DNA from 2 places in the Pseudoxanthomonas mexicana genome. Region 1 is predicted to be linked to the other one. Evidence: predicted binding sites of a transcription regulator. Region 1 holds the regulator's gene; the other holds the start of a gene.
What was found. The regulator FliA, encoded in region 1, starts transcription of late flagellar genes. The targets are predictions, from matches to a motif close to TAAAGTTTNNCNNNCNNNGGCCGATAA.
Positions count from the first base shown of each region.

Region 1 (7,624 bases):
GAGGTCCCGACCGCCGACGTGGTGGTGGTGAACCCCACTCACTACGCGGTGGCGCTGAAGTACCAGGCCGGCCAGATGGGCGCGCCTACCGTGGTCGCCAAGGGTGTGGACGAACTGGCCCTGCGCATCCGCGAAGTGGCCGACGCCCACCGCATCGCCATCGTCTCCGCGCCCCCGCTGGCACGCGCCTTGTATCGGGAGGGGCAGCTTGGCCGGGAGATCCCCGTGAGACTGTACGCCGCCGTCGCCCAGATCCTGTCCTACGTGTACCAGCTGCGCGCCTGGCGCGTGGGCGAAGCCCCGCATCCGGACATGCCCGCCGTGGACGTGGATGAGCATGGGGGCAAGGCATGAGCGCGCAACCGGCCGCCGGCGGCGTGCGCTGGATGGAGATGCTGAAGAACGGCCTGGGCGCGCCGCTGGTGGTGCTGGCGCTGCTGGCCATGATCGTGGTGCCGCTGGCCCCGCCGGTCCTGGACGCGCTGTTCAGCTTCAACATCGCCATCTCGCTGGTGGTGCTGCTGGCCGTGATCTACGTGAAGCGCCCGCTGGACTTCACGATCTTCCCCATCATCCTGCTGATGACCACGATGCTGCGTCTGGCGCTGAACGTGGCCTCCACCCGAGTGATCCTGCTCAACGGCCAGAACGGCCATGACGCCGCCGGCAAGGTCATCGCGGCCTTCGGCGAGTTCGTGGTGGGCGGCAACTACGCGGTCGGCATCGTGGTGTTCGCCATCCTGACCATCATCAACTTCGTGGTGATCACCAAGGGCGCGGGCCGTATTTCCGAGGTGTCGGCGCGCTTCATCCTGGACGCGATGCCCGGCAAGCAGATGGCCATCGACGCCGATCTCAACGCCGGCATCCTGACCCGCGAGGAAGCCAAGGCGCGCCGCGAGGAAGTCCGCGAGGAGGCCGATTTCTACGGTGCGATGGACGGCGCCAACAAGTTCATCCGTGGCGATGCCATCGCCGGCATCCTGATCCTGTTCATCAACCTGGTCGGCGGTTTCGCCGTGGGCATGGCCCAGCACGGCATGCCGGCGGCCGAGGCCGCGTCCACCTACACGCTGCTGTCAATCGGCGACGGCCTGGTGGCGCAGCTGCCGGCGCTGCTGGTGTCTTCGGCGGTGGCCATGCTGGTCACCCGCGCCTCCCGTTCGCAGGACATGGGCCAGGCCGTGATGGGTCAGGCCTTCGGCCAGCACAAGGCGCTGGCAGTGGCCGCGGGCGTGCTGGGCCTGGTCGGCCTGGTGCCGGGCATGCCCAACGTCGCCTTTTTGACGCTGGCCGCGATCCTGGGCTACCTGGCCTGGAAGATGTGGAAGCGCACGCAGGAGGGGCCCGAAGCCGCCACCGGCGATGTCGCGGCCCTGCCCGCCCCCGGCGCACCGGACCGCAACGCGGAGCTGACCTGGGACGAACTGCGCCCGGTCGATCCGCTGGGCCTGGAAGTGGGCTACCGGTTGATTCCGCTGGTCGACAAGAACCAGGGCGGCGAACTGATGTCGCGCATCAAGGCGGTGCGCCGCAAGCTGACCCAGGACCTGGGATTCCTGATCCCGCCGGTGCACATCCGCGACAACCTGGAACTGCCCTCCAACGGTTACCGCCTGCTGGTGCACGGCGTCCCCGTCGCCACGGCCGAGATCCATCCGGACCGCGAGCTGGCCCTGGACCCCGGCGGCGCCTTCGGCGCCATCGACGGCATCCCCGGCAAGGACCCGGCCTTCGGCCTGGATGCGGTGTGGATCCAGTCCCACCAGAAGGCCACCGCCGAATCGCTCGGCTATACCGTGGTCGATCCGGCCACCGTCATGGCCACCCACCTCTCCCACCTGGTCCGCGAACACGCACCTGAACTGCTTGGTCACGAAGAAGTACAGCAGCTGCTGTCGCAGCTGGGACGCAGCGCGCCCAAGCTGGTCGAGGACCTCACGCCCAAGACGCTGCCGCTGGCCACCGTGGTGCGCGTGCTGCAGAACCTGCTGGTCGAGCGCGTGCCGATCCGCCAGCTGCGCCGCATCGTGGAGTCGCTGGTGGAATTCGCGCCGCAGAACAGCGACCCGGCCGCACTCACCGCCGCCGTGCGCACCTCGCTGGGGCGTTTCATCGTGCAGGAAATCTCCGGCATGACCCCGGAGCTGCCCGTCTACACCCTGGCGCCGAATCTGGAACGCGTCTTGCAGGACAGCACCCAGGGAACCGGCGCGGCGCTGGAACCGGGACTGGCAGAACGCCTGCACCAGAGCCTCGCCGACGTGGTGACCAAGCAGGAAGCCCGCAGTGAGCCTGCAGTGGTGCTGGTACCGGGTTCGGTCCGCGCCGCCCTCGCCCGCCTGGTCCGCCACAGCGTCCCCTCGCTGTCGGTGCTGGCCTACAGCGAGGTGCCCGAGGACAAGCGATTGAAGCTGGTGGGGACGATCAGTTGATGGTGTGGCAAGCGGGAACGGGGAATGTGGGTTGGTCGCAATCGGCAGGAGCAATGAGATGACACGAATTCAGCAGCAGATGTCTCGACGAACGCGTGGGAAGCGGTTCGCCCGCCCTCTGTCGTTCCCTGTTCCCCGTTCCCTGTTCCCGGCCCTCATCCCATGAAAATCAAACGCTTCGTCGCCCCCGACATGCGCGCCGCCTTCGCCATGGTCCGCCAGGAACACGGCCCGGACGCGGTGATCCTGTCCAACCGCGTCACCGAGGACGGCGTCGAGATCGTCGCCGCCAGCAACTACGACGAGGCGCTGGTGAAGCACACGCTGGAGGCGATGCGCCCGGCCGCCGCGACCGCCCCGCTGCATCCGCTGCTGGACCCGGCCGCGCCGAACCGGGCCGCGAACACGGACGCGAACGCCGCGGTGCCCGCAACGGCCGCAGCGTCCCTGTCACCCGCCGAGGCCGCCGCTAATTACTTCGCGCGTCGCCAGAGCGCGCCGGCACCTGTCGTGCCGGGATCGGCGCGTCCCGAGACCCCCGTCGCCACGCCGCGCATGCCGGTGGCGCCTGTGGTCGCAACGCCGGTTGCCGCCGCCAACGAAGCGCCGCCGCGCTTCGCGCCCGGCCAACCCCTGCGCGACATCGCCCCGCAGCTGATCGAACCCACATCCTTCGCCGCCAAGCTGGCCGCCTGCCTGCCCGCGGCGCCCGCCAACGAACCGGCACCTGCCGTCGCACCGCACGCCGAACCCGCCGCGCCGCCGCGTCCGCGCACCGCCGTGCGCGCGGACATCGACGACACCCTGGACCTGGACGCAATGCTGCCGTCGATCGCGCCGCCGGTCGCCCTGCCGGAACCGGCGCCTGCGCCGAAGGTCGCCACCCTGCCAGGTGCGCGCCTGCCCTCCGCGGACACCGTCCCCGCCCCGGCCGCCGTCACCGTGCCCACGCTGACCGTGGTGGCCGACAACGCCGCCGACGCGCGCGAGAGCGACGCGCAGCTGGTGCAGATGCGCGGCGAACTGGCGGCGATGCGCGAAATGATCGAACGCGAGATGCACCGCCTCACCGACGAACGCCTGCGCGGGTCGCCGGTGCGCATGCAGGCGATGGAGCTGATGGAAGACTACGGCTTCGACGCCGGCATCACCCGCGACATCGCCCTGCAGATTCCCGCCGACACCGAGGCCCATCGCGGTCGCGGCCTGATGCTGGGACTGCTGTCGAAGAAACTGCCCGTCACCGAGGCCGATCCGCTGGAAACCGGCGGCGTGGTCGCCCTGGTCGGCCCCACGGGGGCCGGCAAGACCACCACCATCGCCAAGCTGGCGGCCTGCTTCGCCCAGCGCCACAACGCGCGCGATGTGGCCCTGGTGACCACCGACACCGTGCGCATCGGCGGCCGCGAGCAGCTGCACGGCTACGGCCGCCAACTGGGCATCGCCGTGCACGAGGCCGACAGCGCACAGGGCCTGGCGTTGGTGCTGGAACGCCTGCGCGACTACAAGCTGGTGCTGATAGACACCGCCGGCCTGGGCCAGCGCGACCGCAACCTGGTCGGCCAGCTCAACTGGCTGCGCGCGTCCGGCCAGGTGCAGACCCTGCTCTGCCTGCCGGCCAATTCCCATTTCGCCGACCTGGACGAAGTCGTCCGCCGCTTCAGCACCGTGCAGCCACAGGGCGTGGTGCTGACCAAGCTGGACGAAACCGGTCGCCTGGGCAGTGCGCTGTCGGTGGTCGTGGACCACCAGCTGCCCATGGCCTGGGTGACCGACGGCCAGCGCGTGCCCGACGACCTCCATCGCGCCAACAGCGCCCACCTCGTGCTGCGGCTGGACCAGCTGCGCCGCGAAGCCGACGAACCCTGCTCGACCGAGGCCACCCATGTCGCCTGACCCCCTGCTGCAGACCAACCCCCGCAGCACGCCCCCCCTGCCCGGTGCCTTCCATCCGGTGCGCGTCATCGCCGTGACTGGCGGCAAGGGCGGCGTGGGCAAGACCAACGTGTCCGTGAACCTGGCGGTATCGCTGGCCGAAATGGGCAAGCGCACGCTGCTGATGGACGCCGACCTGGGCTTGGCCAACGTGGACGTGCTGCTCGGCCTGTCGCCGAAGTTCACCCTGGCCGATCTCGTCGCCGGCCGCTGCCAGCTGGAGGACGTGCTGCTGGAAGGCCCTGAAGGCCTGATGGTGGTGCCGGCGTCGTCGGGTTTCCGCCACATGGCCGAACTGACGCCCGCCGAACATGTGGGCCTGGTCCATGTGTTTTCCGAACTGCAACGCGCGCTCGACGTGATGGTGGTCGACACCGCCGCCGGCATCACCGACAGCGTGCTGACCTTCTGCCAGGCCGCGCAGGACACCGTGGTGGTGGTCTGCGACGAGCCGGCCTCGATCACCGACGCCTACGCCCTGATCAAGGTGCTGGCGCGCGAACGCGGGCTGGACCGCGTGCACGTGATCGCCAACATGGTGCGCGACCCCAACGAAGGCCGGAAACTGTACGAGAAGCTCGCGCGTGTCTGCGAACGCTTCCTCGGCGACGTGGCCCTGCATTACCTGGGCGCCGTGCCGCAGGACGACTGGCTGCGCCGCGCCGTGCAACGCCAGCAGGCGGTGGTGAAGGCCTATCCGGGCAGCCCGTCGGCGCGCGCGATCGCCGAGATCGCCCGCACCACGGCGCGCTGGCAACCCCCGGTCGGCGCCCGCGGCAACGTGGAGTTCTTCGTGGAACGCCTGATCCAGCGCGGGGTGGCCGCATGAACACCGCCGCCGCCCAATACCGCGCGGTGCAGCGCACCGCCGCCAACGACGTCATCGCCCAGCATGCCGACCTGGTGCGCCGCATCGCCCACCATCTGGCCGCCCGACTGCCGGCCAGCGTGGAGATCGACGACCTGATCCAGGCCGGCATGATCGGCCTGCTGGAGGCTTCGCGCAGCTACGACGCCGAACAGGGGGCCTCGTTCGAGACCTACGCGTCCATCCGCATCCGCGGCTCGATGATCGACGAGATCCGCCGGGGCGACTGGGTGCCCCGCTCGGTGCACCGCCGCGCCCGCCAGGCCGCCGCCACCGTGCGCGAGATCGAACAGCGCACCGGCCGTGCCGCCATCGCCACCGAAGTGGCCAGCGCCATGGAGATGCCGCTGCCCGAATACCTGCGCCTGATGGAAGACGCGGCGCGCGGACAGGTGCTGAGCCTGGAATCGCACATCGACGACCATGGCGAACCCAACACCACCCGTACCGGCGGTCCCTCGCCGCAACAGCACCTGGAGCGCAGCGAGTTCCGCCAGCAGCTGGTGAAGGCCATCGGCCAGTTGCCCGAGCGCGAACAGCTGGTACTGTCGATGTACTACGAGCAGGAACTCAACCTGAAGGAGATCGGTGCGGTGCTCGGCGTCAGCGAATCGCGCGTCTGCCAGATCCACGGCCAGGCCATGGTGCGCCTGCGCGGCCGCCTGCAGGTGTTCGAGAAGGCGGACGCGGGGCTGGGCGACGACGAGTGACCCTGGACGATGCATACCTGTAGGAGCGCCCTCGGGCGCGATGCTCTTGCTTGAATTTCTGCGACAAGCATCGCGCCCGAGGGCGCTCCTACAAAGGCAACGTCGCAGGCTCCCTAAACCTTTCCCTCCCCCGGCCGATACCGCCACCAGACCCACCGTCCACGCAGCACCGGAGCACCCGTGACCAACAAGAACATGCGCATCCTGATCGTGGACGATTTCTCCACCATGCGCCGCATCATCAAGAACCTGCTCAACGACCTGGGCTATACCAACACCGCCGAGGCCGACGACGGCAGCACCGCGCTGACCGCGCTGGCGCAGGGCAGTTTCGATTTCGTGGTCACCGACTGGAACATGCCGGGCATGACCGGCATCGAGCTGCTGAAGGCCATCCGCGCCGACGACCGCTTCAAGACCCTGCCGGTGCTGATGGTCACGGCCGAAGCCAAGCGCGAGCAGATCATCGAAGCGGCGCAGAACGGCGTGAACGGCTACATCATCAAGCCGTTCACCGCGCAGACGCTGGAAGAGAAGCTGGGCAAGATCTTCGAGCGCCTGGGAGCGGCCGCCTGATGAATGCCATCGCCGATGTGGGTGCCGCCCGTGCGGCCCTGGTGGAGAAGCTGCAGCACGCGCTCGATGCCCTGGAACAGGGCGACGAGGCGGGCTGGCGCCGGGAACTGGACGCCATCGCCGCCTGGCGCACCCAGCCCATGATGCAGGGCCTGGGGCGACTGGCGCGCGAACTGGCGCAGACCCTCGGCGAACTGCCCCCCACCGACGCCGGCGAGCTCGATGATGCCTGCGCGCGCCTGGACCACGTGGTCGAGATGACCGAACAGGCCAGCCACACGACGCTGGATCTGGCCGAACAGTGCCGCGGCTACGCCGCGCAGCTGAAGGGCACCGATCTGTCGCCCGAACAGGCTGCGTTGGTGGACCGCATCGGCAAGGGCCTGTCCGAGATGGCGCTGGCGCAGAGCTACCAGGACCTTACCGGCCAGATCATCCGCCGGGTGGCCGGCATCGTGCGGCGCGTGCATGAAGGCTTCGGCGCGCTGGGCCTGCCGCCACCGGAAAAAAACAGCGGCAAGGGTTCAGAACTCGCCGGCCCGGCCGTTGCTGGTCTTGACCGCAATGCCTTCTCGCAGGACGACGCCGACGACCTGCTGTCCGGCCTGGGCCTGTAGCCCGGCGGAAGCGCGACGCGGCACCGGAGACCCGCCATGACCGATTCCACCGACCGCCGCCCCCGCCATCCCGTCGTCCTGCTGTTCGTGGGCGTGCTGCTGGTCTGCGATGTCATCGCCGGCCGCATCCTGCGCCGCCGCCACGCGCATGCGATGCGCCTGCTCGATTCCTCCCGCTGATCGCCCGTTCCGGTACCCGCCCCGCCCATGTCCGCCGTCACCCCTGAAATCGCCGCCGACTTCCTGATCGAAGCGCAGGAAATCCTCGACCGGCTGGGCGAACAGTTGGTCACGCTGGAACAGGACCCGTCCGACAGCGAGCAGCTCAATGCGGTGTTCCGTGGCTTCCACACACTGAAAGGCGGCGCCGGCTTTCTGGGCATCCAGCCCATGGTCAACCTGTGCCATGCCGCCGAAGAGACCCTGGGCCTGGTGCGCGCCGGCCAGGCGACGCTGGAACCGCAGCATTTCGATGCCGCCCAA
Region 1 covers NZ_CP060731.1:3,067,163-3,074,786, forward strand. The annotation lists gene flhB (flagellar biosynthesis protein FlhB) at 1-354, shown strand, start outside; gene flhA (flagellar biosynthesis protein FlhA) at 351-2,435, shown strand; gene flhF (flagellar biosynthesis GTPase FlhF) at 2,598-4,331, shown strand; gene IAE60_RS14400 (MinD/ParA family protein) at 4,321-5,199, shown strand; gene IAE60_RS14405 (RNA polymerase sigma factor FliA) at 5,196-5,948, shown strand; gene cheY (chemotaxis response regulator CheY) at 6,144-6,524, shown strand; gene IAE60_RS14415 (protein phosphatase CheZ) at 6,524-7,141, shown strand; gene IAE60_RS14420 (hypothetical protein) at 7,178-7,321, shown strand; gene IAE60_RS14425 (chemotaxis protein CheA) at 7,349-7,624, shown strand, end outside.

Region 2 (7,624 bases), 770 kb from region 1:
CGGCCAGTTGGAGTACGAACTGGGCGAGAACAGCTGGCTGACGGCGCCGGCCGACGCCGAGCTGCTGTTCGCGGTACCGCTTGAACAGCGCTGGCAGGCCGCCGGCCAGCGGATCGGCGTGGACATGACCCGCCTGACGGACTACAGCGGCCACGCATGAGCGCGCGCCGCGGCCCGCAGACGTGGTCTCCACGGCCGTCGGCGGAAGATGGCGCGCACGGGATCGAGCGGAGGCAGCAGGCATGAAGCTGGACGGCACCGTACTGGGATTCGACGTGGGCGCCCGCCGCATCGGCGTGGCCGTGGGCAGCGCGTTCGGTACCGGCGCACGCGCACTGGCCGTCGTCGACGTGCACGGCCATGGGCCGGACTGGCCCGCCATCGACAGGCTGCATGCCGAATGGAAGCCCGACGGCCTGGTGGTGGGCGACCCGATGACGCTGGACGGCGGCGACCAGCCGATCCGCAAGCGCGCCCACGCCTTCGCCCGCGAACTGCGCGCGCGTTACCACCTGCCGGTGGTGCTGGTGGATGAGCGCACCAGCTCGGTCGAGGCGGCGCAACGCTTCGCCCTGGATCGCGCGGAAGGGCGCAAGCGCCGTCGCGATGCCGTCGCGCTGGATGCCGTGGCGGCCGCCGTCATCATCGAACGCTGGCTGGCCGCACCGCAGGACGCGACCCAGTTGACCTGACTCTTCCCCGAACTCACTCCATGACCCCACACCTCGATTCCGATGGACGCCTGCGCCACCTGCTGACCCTCGACGGCCTGCCGCGCGAGACCCTGTGCCGCCTGATCGACCGCGCCGGCCAGATCCGCGACGCGGCGCTGGGCCGCACGCCACGTCGGCAGGTGCTGGACGGCACCACCGTGTGCACGCTGTTCTTCGAGCCGTCCACGCGCACCCGCAGCTCGTTCCACATCGCCGCGCAGCGGCTGGGTGCGGACGTGCTGAACTTCGACGCGTCCACCTCGTCCACGCGCAAGGGCGAGACGGCGCGCGACACGCTGCGCAACCTGGAGGCGATGGGCGTGCGCGGCTTCATCGTCCGCCACGCCGAGGACGGTGCGGTCGCCGCGCTGGCGGCCGAAGCGGGCGAGGGCACCGCGCTGGTCAACGCCGGCGATGGCCGCAGCGCGCACCCGACGCAGGGCCTGCTGGACATGATGACCATCCGCCAGGCCAAGGGCGCGGACTTCTCGCGGCTGAAGATCCTGATGGTCGGCGACGTGAAGCACTCGCGCGTGGCGCGCTCGGACCTGCATGCGCTGCGCACCCTGGGCGCGGGCGTGATCCGCGTGTGCGGGCCGCAGTCGCTGCTGCCCGACGACGGCACGCTGTCGGGCTGCGAGATCGGACAGGACTTCGACGCGATGCTCGACGGCGTCGACGTGGTGATGATGCTGCGCCTGCAGCGCGAGCGCATGGAAGAAGGGCTGATCGCGTCGCTGGAGGCGTATCACCGCGACTATGGCCTGACGGCCGCACGCCTTAAGCGGGCCGCGAAGGATGCGGTGGTGCTGCACCCGGGTCCGATCAACCGCGGCGTGGAGATCACCGACGAGGTGGCCGACGGTCCGCAGTCGCTGGTGCTGCGCCAGGTGAGCAATGGCGTCGCCATCCGCATGGCGGTGCTGGAGATGCTGCTGGGCTGAGCCCAGGGATTCGCGATCGTTTTTCGCGATCCGGCCGCGCACTCCTGGGCGCGCCAGGGAAGCCGCCGTCATCCCGGCGAAAGCCGGGACACAGCGCCTTTGATGCTGCCGATGAAGTCGCTGTGTTCCGGCATTACCCGTCATTCGGCTGTCTGGAGCCGCCGGAATGACGATGCCGGGGCAGAGGGCGAAGCGGCCATCCACGCCTGCCCGTGCGCATCCCCGCGCGAGGCTCACCTCTCTACTGCCACCACCCGGTTCTTGCCGGCCTGCTTGGCCTGGTACATGGCCCGGTCGGCGCGCGCCAGCAGCTCGTCCTGCGATTCGCCCGGCACCCAGCGCGCCACGCCGGCACTGAAAGTCACCAGGATGCCCCGTCCCTCATGCAGCAGCGGCGAATGGGCCAGGCGCGCGCGCAGGCGCTCCAGCGTGCCCGTCGCCTCCAGGAAACTGGTGTCCGGCAGCAGCAGCACGAACTCCTCGCCGCCGAAGCGTGCGACGGCGTCGCTGGCGCGCAGGGTGGCGCGCGCCATGGCCACGACGTGGCACAGTGCGGCGTCGCCGCCCAGATGGCCATGCGCGGCGTTGATGTGGCGGAAGTCGTCCAGGTCCAGCAGCGCCAGGCTGAGGGTCTGGCCGCTGCGCAGCGCACGCACCGATTCGCGCTTGAACAGCTCGTCGAAGCCGCGCCGGTTCAGCGCTTCCGTCAGCTGGTCCACGCGCACCAGCGCCGAGACCGACTGCAGTTCGTCTTCCAGGCTGGCGACGCGCCGTTCGGCGGCTTCCACCTCGCGCCGCGCGTCCAGCAGGCTGTCGCGCGCGCGCAGGGCCTGCGCCTGCACCTGCGCGGTGTCGTCCAGGATGTCCTCCATCCGCTTGCCCAGTTCGGCGATGCTGCGGCTGTCGCGGATGGCCTGCGCATGGAAGGTGATGCGGTCGTGGAACTCGCCGGTGCTGCTGGCCATGCCGTCCAGCCGCTCCACGAAGGTCACCATCATCTCCTTCATCGAAGCCTTGGATTCGGCCAGGCCCTGCTTCAGCAGGCCCTGCTTGTAGATCACCTCGCGCAGGCCGGCGCGGGTCTGTTCCAGCGCGGTGCGGTCCAGGGGGCCGGCCAACAGCTGCCGCACCGCGCCGATCTGGTCCTGCAGCCAGCTGCCGTCCTCGATCAGCTCACCCACGTTCTCCAGCAGCAGGTCGAACAGGCTGCGCATCAGTTCCTGCGCATCGTTCACCTCGTGCGTGCGCAAGCCGACGAGGCGGCACAGTTCCTTCATGTCGGCGCCCAGCTCGTCCAGCGGCTGCGTGGGCTGCCACTGGCGCACGCGGTCGGCCAGCGCATGGGCCTGCGGCAGCAGGGTGGCGTCGTCGCGCAGCAGGTGTTCGATGCCGCCGGCCAGCACCTGATGCAGCAGGTCGCGCAGCTGCTCGGCCTCGCCGGACAACGGCTCGTCCTGGATCGTGCGGATGTATTTGTCGATCAGTTGCCGCAGGGCGCGGCCATAGCGGGGCCAGTCGGCGTCGGCATGCGCGGACTGCAGGCGCTCGCCCATGCCCTGGAGCTCGCCGGGCAGGCCGGCTACACCGTCCGCGAAGGCGGCCAGCAGCGGGCCCGGTTCCTCCGCGTGCGCGAACAGGGCCTGCAGCTGCACGCTGCTGATCGCCGGCCGCGACCGGGCGCCGCCCGTCGTGGCGAGTTCGCGCGAGGTCGACGCGGCGGCCTCGCGCCGACGCGACCAAAACCGGCGCAGGCTGCCAGAAATTCCGGAGTTGTCATCGGCCACGTCAGCCATACCAGTCGCTCGCACGGCGATGGGCGGGTGCCCACCGGCCACCAGGGGATGCCGGGTTATCGGCCGCAGGCGGCGCGGGTTGAGGGGATGTGCCGCGCGTGGTCCGTGCGGTCACCGGAAGCGTTACGCAGCGCGTCCCGCTGTCGGCGCCGTATCAGCCGGTGGCGGGGGGAAAGCGGACGAGGGCTTCCTCGATGATGGCCAGGTGGGCCAGGGCCTCGTCGTGACCGGCGCCGGCGGCGGCGCGGACCTGCTCCAGGGTCGGATGGGACACGATCAGCAGCAGGTTGCCGCACTGGCTGCAGGCGTAGTCGGTGACCGCGTCGTGCAGTTCCATGGCCATGGCGCGGCTGTCGCCCTGCCAGCCGCAGGGGCACGACAGCGTCCGGTCGCGCCAGCCGGCGGTGAAGTAGTCGGCGACCAGCTCCGCCACGTCAGCGGCCCCGACGCTGGGCAAACAGCCAGTCCCACATCGGGGCGTAGGCGTAGGTGGCGTCCCAGCTGTTGTGGTTGGCATCGGGGAACTCGGTGTAGCGCGCGTCGCGTGCGCCGGCGGCCTTCAGTGCGGCATCCATGCGGCGCGACTGGGACGGCGGCACCACGTCGTCCTTGCCGCCGTGGAAGATCCACACCGGCACGTCCTTCAGGCGTTGCGCGGCGGCGGCGAAGGGATCTGCAGCGCCCGCGACGCTGTGCACGTTCATGCTGGAACGGTCGCGTCCCCAGTCCACGGTGATGCCGCCGCACACCGGCACCAGCGCGGCGAAGCGGGTCGGCTGCTGCAGCGCCAGTTCCCATGTGCCATAGCCGCCCATCGACATGCCGGTCAGCGACACGCGGTCCGGATCGCCATCGAATTCGCGCAGCGCGGCATCCAGCGTGGCGAAGGCGATCGGGCCGGCGGTCTGTGTCCATTCGGTGTCTTCCGGTGCCTGTGGAAACACGACCAGCCCGGGGAAGGTGTCGGCATGCTGTCGCAGGTACGGACCCAGGCCCGCCATCGTCTGCTTCACGCCGTCGCTGCCGCGTTCGCCGGACCCATTGAGGAACAGCACGACCGGTGGCTTGCCACTGCGAAAACGCGCGGCGGGCACGAACACCTGGTAACGATAGGTCTTGCCTTCGAGCACGACTTCGCGCGAGACGAACTCGCCGGTCGGATTCATCGGGGGCGTCGTGGTGCAGGCGGTCATCAGGATCAGCAGCAGGCCCAGGCAGGCGGTGGCGAGAAGGCGCATGGCGATGGAGGTCAGGGGGCGACGATCGGCAGCATAACCCGAGGGGCACTGCGCAGCGCCGATGCTGACACGAGGCGTGCGTGTGTCAGCGTTCCGGGTCAGGCGGAGGCATGTCGTCACGCAGGCGGACGAAGCGGGCGAAACGCGGCAGGCCGGTCGAGGTGAGGCCGGTGTAGCGGTAGGTCACCCACGCGCCCAGCGGCGGTGGCGCCGCACGCTGCGCATCGGTGAAACCGGTGCCGATACGGAAGCGGCGTCCCTCCGACGTGCGTACCTGCAATGCGCCCATCATGCCCTGGTACTTGCCCTTGCCCGGCAGGTGCGCGACCACCTGTGCCTCCGCATCCTGGTGGGGCTTGTACTTGAGCAGGTCCTCGCTGCGTCCGGGGCGGTAGCGAGCGCTGCGTCGATGCAGCATCAAACCCTCGCCCCCGGCGGCGACCACGCGCGTCAGCTCGGCGTCCACTTCGGCGGCCGTCCCGAAGCGTCGCTGCGGGATCATCGCCAACTGCGGGTTGTCGGCGCCCGCAATCAAGGCACGCATGCGCACGACCCGTTCCGCGAAAGGCCGTGGATTTGCCGGCAGGTCGAATGCCATGAAACGCACGTATCGCCACGCCTGCGGGTCGGCTCGCACGCGCCTGACGGTGGCGCTGACCTCATCGAAGCGGCCACGCGCGATCCACAGTTCGCCGTCCATGGGGTCGGTCGGCCACCCACGCGTGAACGCAGCCGGCGCCGCGATCCGCGCGCCGCCGCGCGTCCACAGCGAGCGGCCATCCCAGCGGGCGCGCACGCCATCCAGTTTTTCGCTGACCAGGAAGTCCGGCACCGCCACGTGGCTGCGGTAGGGGGTAGCCAGCATCGGTTCCGGTGGACCTGCCGACAGCACGGGCCAGGCCAGCAGGCATAGCAGGGCGGTGAGAAGCAGACGCATGGCGGCGGACCGGACCGAGGAGGCCCCAGCGTCGTGCGCCACGTCAATGGACGGAATCGGCGCACATCGCGGCGATCTGTAGGAAAGCACCGCATGCAGCGGTCATTCGGGACGACACGCTCTGCGCGGGCAGGCCAGGGAAACGGAAGTAGCCTGCTTCGTGGAGCTCATGCCCTCATCCACCACCACGCGACCAACGCGGCGGCATGCAGTACGACCATCATCCAGAACACGGCGCGGTAGCCGGGCTTGCGCGATTTGTGCCGCAGCGTCTGCTGCGCGATCCAGGCGCCGGGCCAGCCGCCGGCGAGCTCCAGCAGGTGCAGGGTGGATTCGGACGTGCGCCAGCGACCGGTCTGCGCCGCATGCTTGTCCAGCGCATAGACAACGAAGGTGATCACCGACAGGACCAGCGGCACGAATACCGCTTGCAGCGGGAGCCGGTCAGTGCGGAAGGCCCAGGAGAGGAACAACCCATAGGCGATCATCGCCGCTGCGCCCACCACTGGAGATGCGGAATTGCGCGCGCGCCGGTGTCTCAAGACGAAAGCGAGTAGGGCTCGGTCGGGAGGTAGACCGTGATCGGTCGCGCCAATCCGAACCCCAACACGATCATCCCGGCCACATAGGTCAGCAGGGCGGTCCTGCTTCCCCGCAGATGGAGCAATCCGAACAGGATCAGGGTGGGTGGCATGAAAAGTCCGGCGAAGCCCCACAACACATGAGTATGGAATGCGTTGCGAAGCAGCCAGACCCAGCCTGTGAGCAGCAGGAAGATGGCGCTGCAGATCAGGATCAGGTGCAGGTTCAGTTGCATGGGCGAAGCCTTCCTTGAATCGCGATGGACAGAGGTGAAGTGCAGCGGTCAGTGCAGCAGGATCAGCGTCGCCAGACCCAGGAAGCAGAAGAAGCCCATTACATCGGTTACCGCGGTGACCACGACGGTGCCGGCGACGGCGGGGTCGATGTTCATGCGCTTGAGCAGCAGCGGCAGCAGCACGCCGGCGGTGGCGGCGGCGCAGAAGTTCAGCACCAGCGCCATGGCGATCACCAGCGACAGCATCGGGCTGCGGAACCACAGGAACGCGATCACGCCGACGATCCCGCCGATCAGCACGCCGTTGATCAGCGCCACGCGCAGTTCCTTCCACCACAGGATGCCGGCATTGCTTGAGCCCACCTGACCCAGGGCGAGGCCGCGCACCATCAGCGTCAGCACCTGCACCGCGGCGTTGCCGCCGATGCCGGCCACGATGGGCATCAGCACGGCCAGTGCGACGATCTTCTCGAGCGTGGCGTCGAACTCCTTGATGACCGTCGCCGCCATGAACGCGGTGAACAGGTTGATGCCCAGCCACACCACGCGGCCGCGCACGGCGCGCTTGACCGGCGAGAACAGGTCCTCGTCCTCGTCCAGGCCGGCGGCGCCCAGCGCCTGGTGCTCGGCCTGCTCGCGGATGATGTCCACCACGTCGTCGATGGTGATGCGGCCGAGCAGGATGTTGTTGTCGTCCACCACGGGCGCGGACACCCAGTCGTGGTCGGAGAACTGGCGCGCGACTTCCTGCGCGCTCTCGCCCACGTCGATGGCCGGCTGCTCGTCGTCGATCAGCCGGTTGATGGGCGTGGTGTCCTCGTGGGTCACCAGCGCGGCCAGCGGCACGCGGCCCAGGTACTGGTGGCGGCGGCTGACCACGTACAGGTGGTCGGTGTGGTCGGGCAGTTCGCCGCGCAGGCGCAGGTAGCGCAGCACCACGTCGACGTTGACGTCGGCGCGCACGGTGACCACGTCCGGGTTCATCAGGCGGCCGGCGGTGTCTTCCGGATACGACAGCACCTGCTCCAGCCGCTCGCGGTTCTCGCGGTCCATCGACTTGAGGACTTCGTCGATGACGGTGTCGGGCAGGTCCTCGACCAGGTCGGCGAGGTCGTCGATGTCCAGGTCTTCGACCGCGGCGACGATCTCGTCGGTGTCCATGTCCGCCAGCAGGCTTTCGCG
Region 2 covers NZ_CP060731.1:3,838,263-3,845,886, reverse strand. The annotation lists gene IAE60_RS18045 (YqgE/AlgH family protein) at 1-160, shown strand, start outside; gene ruvX (Holliday junction resolvase RuvX) at 243-692, shown strand; gene IAE60_RS18035 (aspartate carbamoyltransferase catalytic subunit) at 713-1,657, shown strand; gene IAE60_RS18030 (GGDEF domain-containing protein) at 1,891-3,450, opposite strand; gene IAE60_RS18025 (hypothetical protein) at 3,605-3,883, opposite strand; gene IAE60_RS18020 (carboxylesterase family protein) at 3,885-4,688, opposite strand; gene IAE60_RS18015 (DNA ligase) at 4,774-5,625, opposite strand; gene IAE60_RS18010 (DUF1294 domain-containing protein) at 5,793-6,167, opposite strand; gene IAE60_RS18005 (hypothetical protein) at 6,164-6,442, opposite strand; gene mgtE (magnesium transporter) at 6,491-7,624, opposite strand, start outside.
Region 2: the regulator FliA is predicted to act here: its motif matches at 3,507-3,533, upstream of IAE60_RS18030 (GGDEF domain-containing protein).